One region of the Desulfosarcina sp. BuS5 genome, then DNA from elsewhere that is predicted to be linked to it. Evidence: riboswitches for the same ligand, from Rfam matches in the RefSeq annotation. Region 1 holds a riboswitch; each other region holds the start of a gene.
The links. Region 1 has a riboswitch for cobalamin ahead of BuS5_RS02465 (LbtU family siderophore porin). Riboswitches for the same ligand answer to the same signal wherever they lie in the genome.
Positions count from the first base shown of each region.

Region 2: another riboswitch for cobalamin. It lies ahead of thiC (phosphomethylpyrimidine synthase ThiC); the one in region 1 lies ahead of BuS5_RS02465 (LbtU family siderophore porin).
Region 3: another riboswitch for cobalamin. It lies ahead of BuS5_RS01355 (hypothetical protein); the one in region 1 lies ahead of BuS5_RS02465 (LbtU family siderophore porin).

Region 1 is NZ_CP087952.1:509,795-514,087, forward strand. It holds gene BuS5_RS02460 (NUDIX domain-containing protein) at 1-420, shown strand, start outside; gene BuS5_RS02465 (LbtU family siderophore porin) at 495-1,814, opposite strand; cobalamin riboswitch at 2,053-2,337, opposite strand; gene BuS5_RS02470 (nucleotide sugar dehydrogenase) at 2,722-4,032, opposite strand; gene BuS5_RS02475 (B12-binding domain-containing radical SAM protein) at 4,190-4,293, opposite strand, start outside.
Region 2 is NZ_CP087952.1:1,285,427-1,289,719, forward strand. It holds gene cobT (nicotinate-nucleotide--dimethylbenzimidazole phosphoribosyltransferase) at 1-640, opposite strand, end outside; gene thiC (phosphomethylpyrimidine synthase ThiC) at 643-1,962, opposite strand; cobalamin riboswitch at 2,058-2,241, opposite strand; gene BuS5_RS06455 (hypothetical protein) at 2,262-4,193, opposite strand.
Region 3 is NZ_CP087952.1:278,463-282,755, reverse strand. It holds RNA gene rnpB (RNase P RNA component class A) at 1-12, shown strand, start outside; gene BuS5_RS01365 (HPr family phosphocarrier protein) at 35-1,342, shown strand; gene ispD (2-C-methyl-D-erythritol 4-phosphate cytidylyltransferase) at 1,451-2,140, shown strand; cobalamin riboswitch at 2,145-2,434, shown strand; gene BuS5_RS01355 (hypothetical protein) at 2,606-2,866, shown strand; gene BuS5_RS01350 (sirohydrochlorin cobaltochelatase) at 3,041-3,925, shown strand; gene BuS5_RS01345 (FecCD family ABC transporter permease) at 4,010-4,293, shown strand, end outside.

The DNA of each region.
Region 1 (4,293 bases):
ATAATTCCGTTTTTGGATAAAGATACTCTTATATTGCTGAAGCAATACAGGCATGCAATAGGTGAATATATTTGGGAAATCCCGGCCGGCACGCTGGAGCAGGATGAAGATCCGATTGAGTGCGCTTATAGAGAATTGACCGAGGAGACCGGGTATGCAGCAGGCAAAATGGAACAAATCGGCGCAATAACGCCTGTGCCGGGATATTCAGACGAAAGAATTCTCATTTTTGCGGCCTATGATCTGAAACAGGCAGAGCAGAACCTGGACGATAATGAAGTCCTGGAAGTCTATGAAGTCAAGTTTTCAGATGCGATTGATATGATTTATAATGGTGAGATAACGGACGGCAAGACTATTACGGGTCTTTTGATGTCAAGTAGAGACAAGGCATGCCTTGTCTCTACAGCGTTACAATAGAATAAAGGCTGAAAGAGATTGCCCCCTTCAGCCTTTTGAAAATAATTAACTACCCCTATCAGCGCTGCATCAGATTAGAATTCAACGGCAACCTGGGCTGATACGGTATCATTCTGTGCATTTGTGCCGCCGTCGCTTTCGCTGTAATCTTCATCGTGCATATATTCAAGCTTAAGCATGGTGTTTTCCAGGATACTAATTCCGATTACGCCCATATAACGGTCTTCGGGCAAAGCAAGATAATCGTCGAACGACCCTGGAGTATAATCAACAAACACGCAATCGTTTGTTCCCTGATAGGCTAAAGCGAAGGTCGTTTCCCTGCCTAAAATTTCCTGCGTAAAAGCTGCTTCAAAATTCCATGATTCAGGGTTTGCTTTTTTCCCTCTTGTGTTCATTTCACCAGCATTATAATCGTCAATAGCTCCAACATATTCACCTATAAACTGGAACGGACCCACATTCATTACAAGGTGCGCTGCAAGGCCGGAAACATAATCATCGATTTCATCACGCCCCCCTCCTACCAAATTATCTGATACATCATCCAAAACATCTGTCAAAACATCAGAGTCGGTGATATCGTTGATATAATCACAGCCTATATCAAAGCTAAACTGATCCTGCTCAAATGCAAATCCGATATTGGCGCCGTAGTTGTCGACCTTATTGCTATTGTTGGAGCCTTCGCTTACATCACCATTAAAGGTATATACCGACCCGTAAAAACCTTCGAATTCAAAGCCGATCTGCGCCGCGCTTTCCCTGGTTTCACCAAGTTCCAGTGTCAGTGGATCCTGAATCATGTTTGATTCAAAATTACCGAAGGGCACATACATTTTACCTGCTGACAGATAAAGCGGGAATTTTTCGGTATTACCAATGGTTATTATCGCTTCATCCACTGTAAAGTCTTCTGTATCATCATCCTCATACAGAAACAGTAAATGACCGTTGACCCATTCATTTATCCGGGCGTCAATCTCCAGTTCCACGGTGGCAAGGGTGATATCGCTGGAATCGCGGTTACCGTAGAGGCCGCTGCCCCTGCTTGCCGTATAACCTTCGACTTCTATAAGCCCGTGGATATCGACTCTTTCAAGGAAATCATTCACAACTGCTGTTTTTGAGACTTGTTTCTCGAGATTTGAAAGACGGTCGGCCACGTTCATTTTGCCGACATGCTCTTTGCCGGGCGTCACTCGCTCCTGTTCTACACTTGCCTCAACAGCCTGCTTTAAGTCAGCAGCTTCTTCAGTCGTTACAATCCCTTTTTTTTCTAGGAGCTTTAACAGCATCTCTGTTTCAGAACTCATGGCAAAGACATTAAAATTGATGAAAAAAATAGAGCAAATTAAAGCAGCTCCCATTATAAACCAGTTTTTCTTTTTCATTGAACATCCTTTCGTTAAAGATATTGTAATAGACTAACAAAATTTTTTTAGGTAAGCCTAACTAAAAACTATAAACTCACCTCCCTTCATATTTTTATATATTGTTTGGTAGACCGATAAATATCAATTAACCAAAACATAAGTCAAGAAAAAAAATCCCCGAATCGCATAACGACCCGGGGATTTCCCTTTTTTATCCTCAGAATTTTGATTTGATATTATTAATTGCTTCACGAAATATATCATCTATGATCAGGCAGGTCTTCTGACTCTCGGATCTATAGATCTTCAGATAATTCATTTCACAAGGCCAGAGGGAGGAAGGCGTATTATAATACTCCGACGACCGATAACGCAGTGAAATTATTTATGTGGAAATCTATATCTAACAACCGCACCTTCCCATTAAACTACAACAGTGGTTTTTCGCGGTCTTCGTCCCCGATTACAGCGGCGGGCCCGTCCTCGATTTTAACGAGGTTCCCTGTTAGGCTTGAACAGCACCTGATCATTATTATTTTATAATACTAGCATAAAGATTATATATGATGCAAGAGTAAAATCAGCAATTCTAATTTTGGAAGGTTGTGGCACATCATATTGTAGCAACGCCATGCTTCATAATCTATATATAGATAAAAATATGCCATAATTAGAATTGCTGGAGTAAAATATCTTCATATCCGCGGATTCCGCCATTCCCTGTCAAGCAAAAAAAAACCACGAAGAAATTGTATCTTTATGATACATAAACCTTCGTGGTTTGAATTAATTATTGAAAATATTTATATCTTGCAGCAAGCTTCTGCCCACTAGTTAATTATTATATATTTAATTATGTCGAGGATGTCAATTCATTATTGTTTCTCGTGTCTGTATTAATTTTATACTTTTTTAATTCAGAATTTCATAATCTCCAATACTTGATATTCTGTTTTTCCGCTTCATCACGGCTGAAGGCGCCTTTAATATCAAGCAGAATCGGTTTTGAATTTGTACATAACTCCGCAATCCCGGAAATGCCAAGTTCTATGTATTTTTTATGAATAACTGCGACTATTACTGCATCTACACCTGAAAGCGCCTCCATCGGTTGCAGATCGATCCCATAAAATGAAGCCGCCTCATCCGGGTCTGCCAAGGGATCATGAACAAGCACCTCTATGCCGTAATCAACAAGTTCATTTATTATATCGACTATTTTTGTATTTCTTAAATCAGGCACATCCTCCTTAAATGTTATACCAAGAACCGCTATCTTTGCACTGTTGACCTGTTTCCCGGCTTTTATAAGCATTTTGACTGCGCGTTCGGCAATATATTTCCCCATGCCGTCATTTATTCTGCGGCCTGCCAGTATTATCTCTGGGTGATAGCCGATGGCTTCGGCCTTAAAGGTTAGATAATATGGATCCACTCCAATGCAATGACCGCCAACAAGGCCGGGTTTAAAGGGTAAAAAGTTCCATTTTGTCCCGGCCGCCTTCAAAACTTCCGAAGTATCTATTTTGAGTTTATCAAAAATCAGGGCGAGTTCGTTCATAAGCGCTATATTCAGATCTCTCTGGGTATTCTCTATAACCTTTGCCGCTTCAGCTACTTTTATCGAAGAAGCCAAATGGATTCCAGCCGTTACAATAGCTCCGTAAACCCGGGAAAGTAACATGGCAGTATCTTTATCAGAGCCTGATACAATTTTCAGAATCTTGTCGATTGTATGTATTTTATCACCGGGGTTAATCCGTTCCGGGGAATAACCGGCCGTGAAATCAGTACCGAACCTTAAGCCTGATTCCTGCTCAAGAATAGGAACGCAGACATCTTCTGTCGCCCCGGGATAGACTGTCGATTCAAAGACTACCGATGATCCTTTTTGCATATACTTCCCCGCTGTTGCAGAGGCCCCGCGCAAAGGTTTTAAATCAGGTATCCGGTATTCATCTATTGGCGTCGGCACAGCAACAATAATCAAACGGCATTCCGATATTTTTTGAGGATCATCTGTAAAATTTATGACGGCATTCTGCAGGTCCTTTTTGGAGATCTCCATTGTTCGATCAAAACCAGTTCTAAGTTCCTCTATCCTTTCAAGCTTAAAATCATAGCCTAAAACATCAAAATGCTTCGACAGGTGTACTGCCAGCGGAAGTCCCACATAACCGAGGCCCATAACAACAATTTTATCCTTGCGCGCCTTTAGTGATTCAAATGTTAGCATACTTTTTCCTCGTCGGATTTTAACTTAATATAGACCGTCACATAAATAATTTCACTGCGTTATCGGTCGTCGGAGTAGGGGTTCAAGATTTTGAACCCCTACCCCTCTGGCCTTGTGCCAAATTTTAAGATCGGGTAATTATCTGACGGTCTATAGATTACTGATTGCCTACAAAAAAAGATCTGAATGCAGACGCATCCATTTTCATTGCTTTTTCAATCTCTTCAAGCAGTTTATATTTTTCGTCGGGCAATTTTCCTT
Region 2 (4,293 bases), 780 kb from region 1:
GCTGCAGCGTCTTGTCATCTATGCCTGTGCCCCGGCCTGTAAGTTTTTCAGGCTGAATACCTGAAAAAGCGGCTATAATCGCAGTTGACGGGGTTGTATTGCCGATACCCATGTCCCCGGTTCCGATTATATCGACGGGGCCCTGTTTTAGTAATTCATCAACTATTTCTATACCCGCTTCAATAGATCGTACTGCCTCATCTCTTGTCATTGCAGGTTCCACAGCCAGGTTCCCGGTTGCTTTACGGATTTTTTTATGAAAAATCGGCAGATCCTGCTCAAAATCATGGTTCACCCCAAGATCAGCCACAACTACCCGGGCTCCGGCATGGTGTGCCAGCACACTGATGGAAGCTCCGCCATTTACAAAATTATAAACCATCCGAGCTGTAACTTCCTGTGGGAAGAGGCTTACTCCTTCTGCGACAACACCGTGATCACCGGCGCAGGTAACGATAACCTTTTCGGTCAATCTAACGTCTAATACGCCTTTTATGCCAGCCAGTCTGGCGGAAAGCGGCTCCAGAACACCGAGGCTTCCCGCCGGGCGGGCCTGCTGAGCAAGACGATCCAGGGCTTTTTTGTATATAATTGAATCCGTAGATTCAATCCTGTTAATTGTCTTCTCAAGTATTTTCATTTTTATCTTTGTGTTGAAACCTTGTCGCCTGCAATATCAGTCATAAAGACTTCCATTCCTTTTTTCATGGCACAAAAATCACCGCACATAGTGCATGTCTCTTCTTTGGAAGGCTCCCTGCTTTGACGTACAGATCGCGCCACATCAGGAAACATCAAAACCTTTTCAAGGTCTCCCCAGCGCATATCGCGTCTGGCTTTTGCGGCTTTTTTTTCATTTTCACGCCGATCAGGATATTTAGATATATCTCCGATTCTCACTGCGATACGAGTCACCCTGACACCTTCGCGCACGTCATCCTCATTGGGCAGGGCAAGGTGCTCAGCCGGGGTGATGTAACAAATAAGATCGGCTCCGAATCTGGCGGAACTGGCGGCGCCGATCGCAGCTACAATATGGTCATAACCTGCGCCGGTATCTGCAGGGAGCGGGCCTAGAACATAGTAGGGAGCATTACCGCTCATCCTCTTCTCAAGCATTATATTACCCTCAATCTCATCAAGGGGCACATGGCCCGGGCCTTCGACCATCATCTGGCATCCCATTTTTCTCCCTTCTTCGGCAAGCTCACAGTTTATTATCATCTCAGCCATTTGAGCGCGGTCATGGCTGTCGTGTATGGCTCCGGCCCGTATGCCGTTGCCGAGTGAAAGAACGGCATCATATTTTTTCATTATTGCGCAGACCCTGTCAAACTGTTCATAAAGAGGGTTCTCCCTGCCTGTTCTGTCCATCCAGGCAACCATGAATGTACCCCCTTTTGATACCAGACCACCATATCTATATCCCTGTTTGCGCAGTCTTTCAATCGTATATTGGTTAATACCGCAATGGATCGCCATAAAGCTTAAACCATCCGCCAACTGTTTTTCAATAAGATCAAATAGATATTCAGGGTCGAGTTTGCCTGGATCTTTGTATTTCCGGGCCGCTTCACAGAATGCCTGGTACAGGGGAACGTTCCCTACAGGGAGGCTGGTATTTGCAAGAACCGCCCTGCGGATTGCATCAAGATCACCGCCGGCGGAGAGTTCCATAAGGGTATCGGCTCCTTCTTCCCGGGCTGCTTTGGCCTTGCGAATTTCAGCATCAATATTACATATATCCGATGAAGTGCCTATGGATGCATTAACTTTGGTTCTAAGCCCTAGGCCTATACCGACAACATTCTGATTTATACGGCCGGGATTATTCGGGATAACGATTTCACCGGAAGCCACCCTCTTTAGTATAATTTCAGGTGAAAAGTTTTCATCTTTCGCGACCTTTTTCATCTGGGCTGTAATAATTCCTTGTTGTGCGAATTCAATCTGGGTAGTCATAATTATACTCCTTTTTATAAAATATGACCCGCCGGAAATTAAAAAAGGGCTCCGGCAGAACATAACTGTTCTACAGAACCCTTTGCCATCGAATTCTACAAAAAAATTCCCTGGTTCGTCTTCTGACTTACTGATAACAATCGACAGCGCCTTCCCAGGTTATTTTTCATAACCCAGTGACAGCAAGAAAATTTGCAAGCAATCGATATTTCAGATTACAGCGGCGGGACCGCCACGGAATTGCACCGTGTTCCGTTAACCAAGTAAAAAATTTAATTTATCTTATGATAAATAAGAGGTCAAGATTTTTCATGTAAGCCGCCCGGTTTAATTCTGTTTTCTGTTACTGATAGATTTTTTATTTCTGAATATAGAAGATGTAAAGTTTTCTTACTATCATCCAACCCACTTAGAATACTGGATTTTGTGTCTTCAAATACCTCCTTCAAATCAGTGAATAAGCTGTAATAATAGTTGATTCCTTCATTTAGATTCTTTGCAAAAGTTAACAGGTATTTTCCTTGTTTCTTTGTCATGGAAACTTTTGTTTTTTCTATTTTATTTTTTAGAAAATCAATGTAAATTTTTAGTTCTTTTATAAACATATTCGGACGATCGGTTCTTGTGATCATATTCGCTCTGCCGTAAATATGATCGGTGATTTCTTTTAAGCTCATTATTTTTGAGAAATACGCCATATTTGGACCCGGACAAATAGAGACTCCATCACCTTCAGCCTTCGTATCTATTTGATTCACCAACAATGCAGACGTACCTAACCCCACACAAAGACATGATTTATCAACTATTTTTTTAAATTTATTTTGGTATTCATCAGAAGATAGTCCTTCATTATCAAGTTTTTTTATTTTTAAATGTTGGTATTGACGTGAAGCCGTACAAATTTTGTTTTCAGTAAACTCTTTATTGGAAACAAGATATTTTTTAGGGCATGGACTACCAGGTTTTCCTTTTGCAATAAAAGATAATTTTGCAAGATCTTTACTGTTCCCTTTAAGATTATTGAAAGGAACGCCCAAAGGAGAGATATTGCTTAAATACAAATCATCTTCTTTAGCTTCTCTCAATTTATTCATAGTCGGCTTATCAACGTTAGTTACCTCCGGGACTAAAAGAAAAGGGGAGCCCCATCCAATGGAATCAAGTTGATAATGTTCGATTAAAAATTGATGTTCTTCAGCCGTACCAACACCACCTTGAGCAGTAATTTTTAACGGTAATTTTTTTTCAGGTATTGAACGGTTTTTGTTGGAAAGCGCCTGAACCAAGATTTCGTAAATTAATTTCATCAGTTCTTTTCGATTATCCCTGAATTCAGCTAATATAGGTCCCAAGAGATACCCATCTGTTGCAAAAGCATGTCCACCGCAATTAAGTCCTGATTCAACTCTGTATTCTGAAACCCACAGTCCTTTTTTAGCCAGAAATTTACCCTGGATCAAAGCCGATCTGTAATCACTGACCTTTAAAACAATTTTCTTTTTTAGTTCCCCATTTTTATCAGGATGGAAATCTTCAAATTGCTCTAAATAGCTATATAATCTAGGATTCATTCCTGCCGAAAGTATTATGGAAGATTTTAAATCGCTATTCGCATACCCCCTGAGCGCAGCATGAGCGTCATTGTATTTTATGGGTAATTTTTCATCATTAATATAGTTCCCCTTATCAATCTTGGTCATAATATTTACATCAATACTGCCCATTGACAAGTTGTCTTTTATCCAGTTTCCAACTTCATTTAAATCAAAATATTCTGCCGTTAACCTATTGAATTTTTGATTTATGCTTGAACTGTCAGGTAACATATTGAGGTATTCTTTTATCTTGTTACCTTTCTCAATAGTGACTTTTTTTAATTTCTCAAATTTTTTTTTTGCCAGGTTGTTCATTAAATTAAGATAGGACGTAATCCTTTTTGCTCTGAAATCCTCGGTTTTTTCTGTAATCTCATTATAAGGAATTTCAAATTTATCGCAGTACATCTTTCTTAACTTTTCAAGTAGAATGTCATCAACTAAAGAAATTACAGAATCAATTCCGTATTGAGAAACCTTTAATGGAGTATCAACAGTAAATCCGATTCCCATTACAGGAATATGGAATGAATGTGTTTTTGTCATATTTCCATTATTTCCTTCCAGTTCCCTTATTATTAATGTTTGTGAATAAACAATCTTAGGTATCCACCCTATGTCTGCAATTACCATTTTTTTTAGTCACATATCGAATTGATTTGTTGAGTTTGCAAACCATCAGAGCCTGAGCAACGCAGCTATTGAAGTTCAGTCCATTAAATTTATAACTTTA
Region 3 (4,293 bases), 230 kb from region 1:
ACTGCTCCGGCCGTTTCATCAAGGAACGTCATAAATGACAAAAAATCACTTCACCAATATATCTTTTAAAGAAAAAACAAAGATCTTTTCAGAAGAATACCTGAAATGTTGTCTGTATATTTCTAATTTTGACATATCTCAATTTATATTTACGGAAAAACTCTTGCTCAAACTTGTCAGCTCATCTCAGATCCTTGAGGATTTCCTTGATTTTCACGGTGCCAGAAACAGTAAAAAGTGGTATTTTTACAGGGAGCTTACAGCTGCTGTAAGGCATTTAAGCCGTGGAAGCCTATATCAGAAACACATCTCAAAACGTTTAGATTTTTATATACTCGATAATGTAGAAGAGTTCAGAAAAGAAGGTTATACTACGCTAGATTTTTTAACTCAGACCTTAATCGATCTTGCACCTGTAATAATCGACGAGGCTCGCAGGCTTAACATACCAATCCCTGAAAACAGCTTTGAGCCCTCAGATTTTCCCAGCATTGTCACAAACGAGATTCTGGATTACGATATTGATGATGCAGACAGAGATCAACAGAAAAAAAATATTGTAAAAATAGCGAGTGACTTTCTTCAAATCATACGGGAATTTGAGCCATGGGAATCTTATGGGCCGCGAACGTTAGAGGAGATCAAAGAAATTGTTCCGGAAAAGGTTAATGAGGTGCTTGTAGGCCGCTTTGAGATGACGATTCACAATTTACAGTCCTCATTTGACACATATGTAATACACGGTGGTCTCAGGTTCGGAAACGAAAAATTTAAAAAATTACGCGGAATTTTTTCCGTTGTGTTTCACCTTCTCCAAACAACCAGCCGGCTCTTACATTTCTATGAACGGCATCTGTACGATGCCGGGTATAAAAATATTTATAAACATGTTCAGGGCCTCCTTTCCGACATTATCGATCCTGACGCATTAATAGACCGCACCATAAACTATGGTCTTTTTTATACCTGTTATTTCCTTTCCGCCGGTAAAAAGATAGCCAAGGAAATACTTAATGAAAATATAGAAAAATCTTCCATAACTGTCGGAGTGCCGGTGGAACTCGGCTTTCACAGCAGACCAAGCATGATGGTTGCTAAAATTGTGCAGCATTACGGCGGTAATGTAGAAATGTGTGTGGGAAATGATAGATTTGACGCCGGCAGCGTGCTTGATATACAGTGGGCTGGGGGTAAAATACAAAAAGAAAATATTGAGGAAGTCACCTTTCAAGGAGATGTGCGCTCTCTACATGATATTAAAATTCTTGCCCGTGTCAATTACGGGGAAGACTCCATGGGAAAGGGGATACCTCTTCCGAATGAATTAAAGCATCTGAGATAGCTATAAATTTTTAGATAATTAATTGCACAAGGCCAGAGGGAGGAAGGCGTATTGTAATACTCCGACGACCGATAACGCAGTGAAATTATTTATGTGGAAATTTATATTATGGTTTCAGCAATAATAGTCGCAGCAGGCCGGGGCATCAGGATGCAGAGTACCCGGCGCAAACAATACATTGAAATTGCCGGCATACCCATATTATCTCACACTCTGCGAGCGATTGATGCATGCGATTCGGTAAATGAAATCATCCTGATAGTCCCTGGGGAAGATATTGATTACTGTTATAACAATATAATCAGCAGCACAAATCTTTCAAAAAAAATCAGACTGGTTGCCGGAGGAGCTGAAAGGAGCGACTCTGTATATAACGGCATACTTGCTGTAAAGGATTTTAATAGTTTAGTGCTTATTCATGACGGAGTCCGCCCCTTTATCCGTCCTGAAGAGATTGATGCCTGTATATCCGCAGCAGAAGATTCCGGGGCAGCCATTCTGGCCGTGCCTGTTAATGATACCTTAAAGAGTGTTGATGATTCCGGAATTATAGATAAAACTCTGCCAAGGGAGAGAGTCTGGCTTGCACAAACTCCGCAGGTTTTTAAATATTCCATCATAAAAGATGCTCTATATAATGCAATTAAATCGAATTATTCAGGAACAGATGATGCCTTCTTTGTGGAACATATGGGAAAAAAAGTTAAAATTCTTAAGGGCAGCAGGTTAAATATAAAAATAACGACTAGGGAGGATCTTCAATTGGCTCAAGCAATAATTACCTTGACAGAAACATGAATCAAACATAAAGTTAATTAAAGGTGCTTTTATAAAGCTTAAAAGGGAATCTCGTATAGATTTTCAGATAATTAATTACACAAGGATAGAGGGAGAAAGGCGTATTGCAATACTCCGACGACCGATAACGTAGTGAAATTATTTATGTGGAAATTTATAGAAGCGAGAGTGGTCCCGCCGCTGTAATCGGGGACGAAATCTGCATATGCCACTGTCTGATTAGAATCGGATGGGAAGGCGCAGTGATTAGAATGATCCGAAAGCCAGAAAACCTGCCTTTAATGATAGATAGTTTATTCTGCGGTGAAACAGAATAAATGATAAGCAAAGGGCCGATAAACTGGGTAAAGCCCTTCAAGCCGTATAATGGTTTGAAGGGCTTTTTTTATTTCAAGGTGCAATACCGCCCGTCCCGGCCCTTTAACGCGGGACCTCCGAAAAATTTATGAAAGGGGGTGAATCTTGATGAAAACAGGAATAATAGTATATATCGCCGGCAGTGATTTGCCGGATAATGCTGTCGATCATAAAACAGCCGTCAGCAATCTTAACATTGAAGCTGACAGGCTTGAATTTGTATCAGCCACATCCGGCCACTTTGATATAAGCGATGCCTGGTGGTCCCTAACGGTTAAAGGTATGCAAAGAATTATATGCAAACTGGCCGAGTTCACCAGTTTAGGAGACCTTAAGCTGACCGGGCGCGAGCTCAGATTGTGCGGGTAACTTTTCCGGCATTACCCATAGGGTTTCGTCTACATAATTTCACTGCGTATCGGTAAAAACCTTCGGTCGACGTACCACCAGTACGCCTTCTCCAGGTTTTTACCTCTATCCTTGTGAAATTAATTATTAATCGATAAAAAATATTTTCTTTCTTTGGGAGGAATAAAATAAAAAATGAACAGTAAAAGAATTATCCAAGCCGCAGTTCTTATCGTAATCCTTGCCTTTGTCTGTATCTCGGCGCATGCACACGGCGACAACCGTCCCATGAAAAAAGGAATTCTGCTGGTAGCCTTTGGATCAAGCATACCTGAAGCGCAGGTATCTTTTAAAAACATCGACAACAAGGTCAAAGCCGCCTATCCTGGGATACCTGTGCGCTGGGCATTTACATCTTCCATTATACGCCATAAACTTGCAAAACAGGGTAAAAATCTCGATTCCATTGCAATAGCCCTTTCAAAAATGATGGAAGAAAATTTTACGCATGTGGCTGTACAGTCACTCCATACTATCCCGGGTGAAGAATATAATGACCTGATTGCGACAATCTCGGCCTTCAAACATATTCCCGGCGGATTTGATAGAATTATTGTTGGGCAACCCCTTATATCAAAACAGGAGGATATGGAAAAAGTTGCAGATGCCATTATTCAGAATATCCCCAAGGAGAGAAAAAAGAAAGATGGAGTGGTTTTGATGGGACACGGCACTCCGCACCCGGCCAATGCATTTTACGCGGCCATGGCCTATAATCTTCAACAGAGTGACTCGAATATAATTGTAGGGACAGTGGAAGGGAGCCCGACAATTGACGACGTAAAAAAGATGCTGCTTGCAAAAAAGATAAAAAAAGCATATTTAATACCATTTATGTCAGTCGCTGGCGATCATGCCAGAAACGATATGGCAGGTGATGAAGATGATTCATGGAAATCTATTCTAACTAAAGCCGGGATCAAATGTGTGCCTGTTCTTAAAGGTTCGGCTGAATTCGATAATATTGTCGATATCTGGGTTGACCATCTGGAGTTGCCTTTGGAACATTTTAACCATTAAGACAAAATATAACCCCTAACAAATAGAACCGGAATACTGAGCTATTGCCGGTTCTTTCTATTTTAATTGAGCGTTCATTCACAAATGACTTTAAACAAATTAAGAAAAACAGTCACAAGTTCAACCGGCGTCCATTTATTTTTACTTGGAATTTTTCTGTTTACAGCCATTATTGTATCATCCGGATCAGGTTATATTAATATAAACTTTGCAGATGTTTTCAAAATTATTGCTTCCAAAATTACCGGAAACAGGGATTTGCTTGAAGAAATGAACAAAATTTTCCCGGTAATAGTTCTTGATGTGCGTCTGCCGAGAATCTTAACTGCTTCCATTGTCGGCGCCGGCTTATCCATATCAGGGGCAGT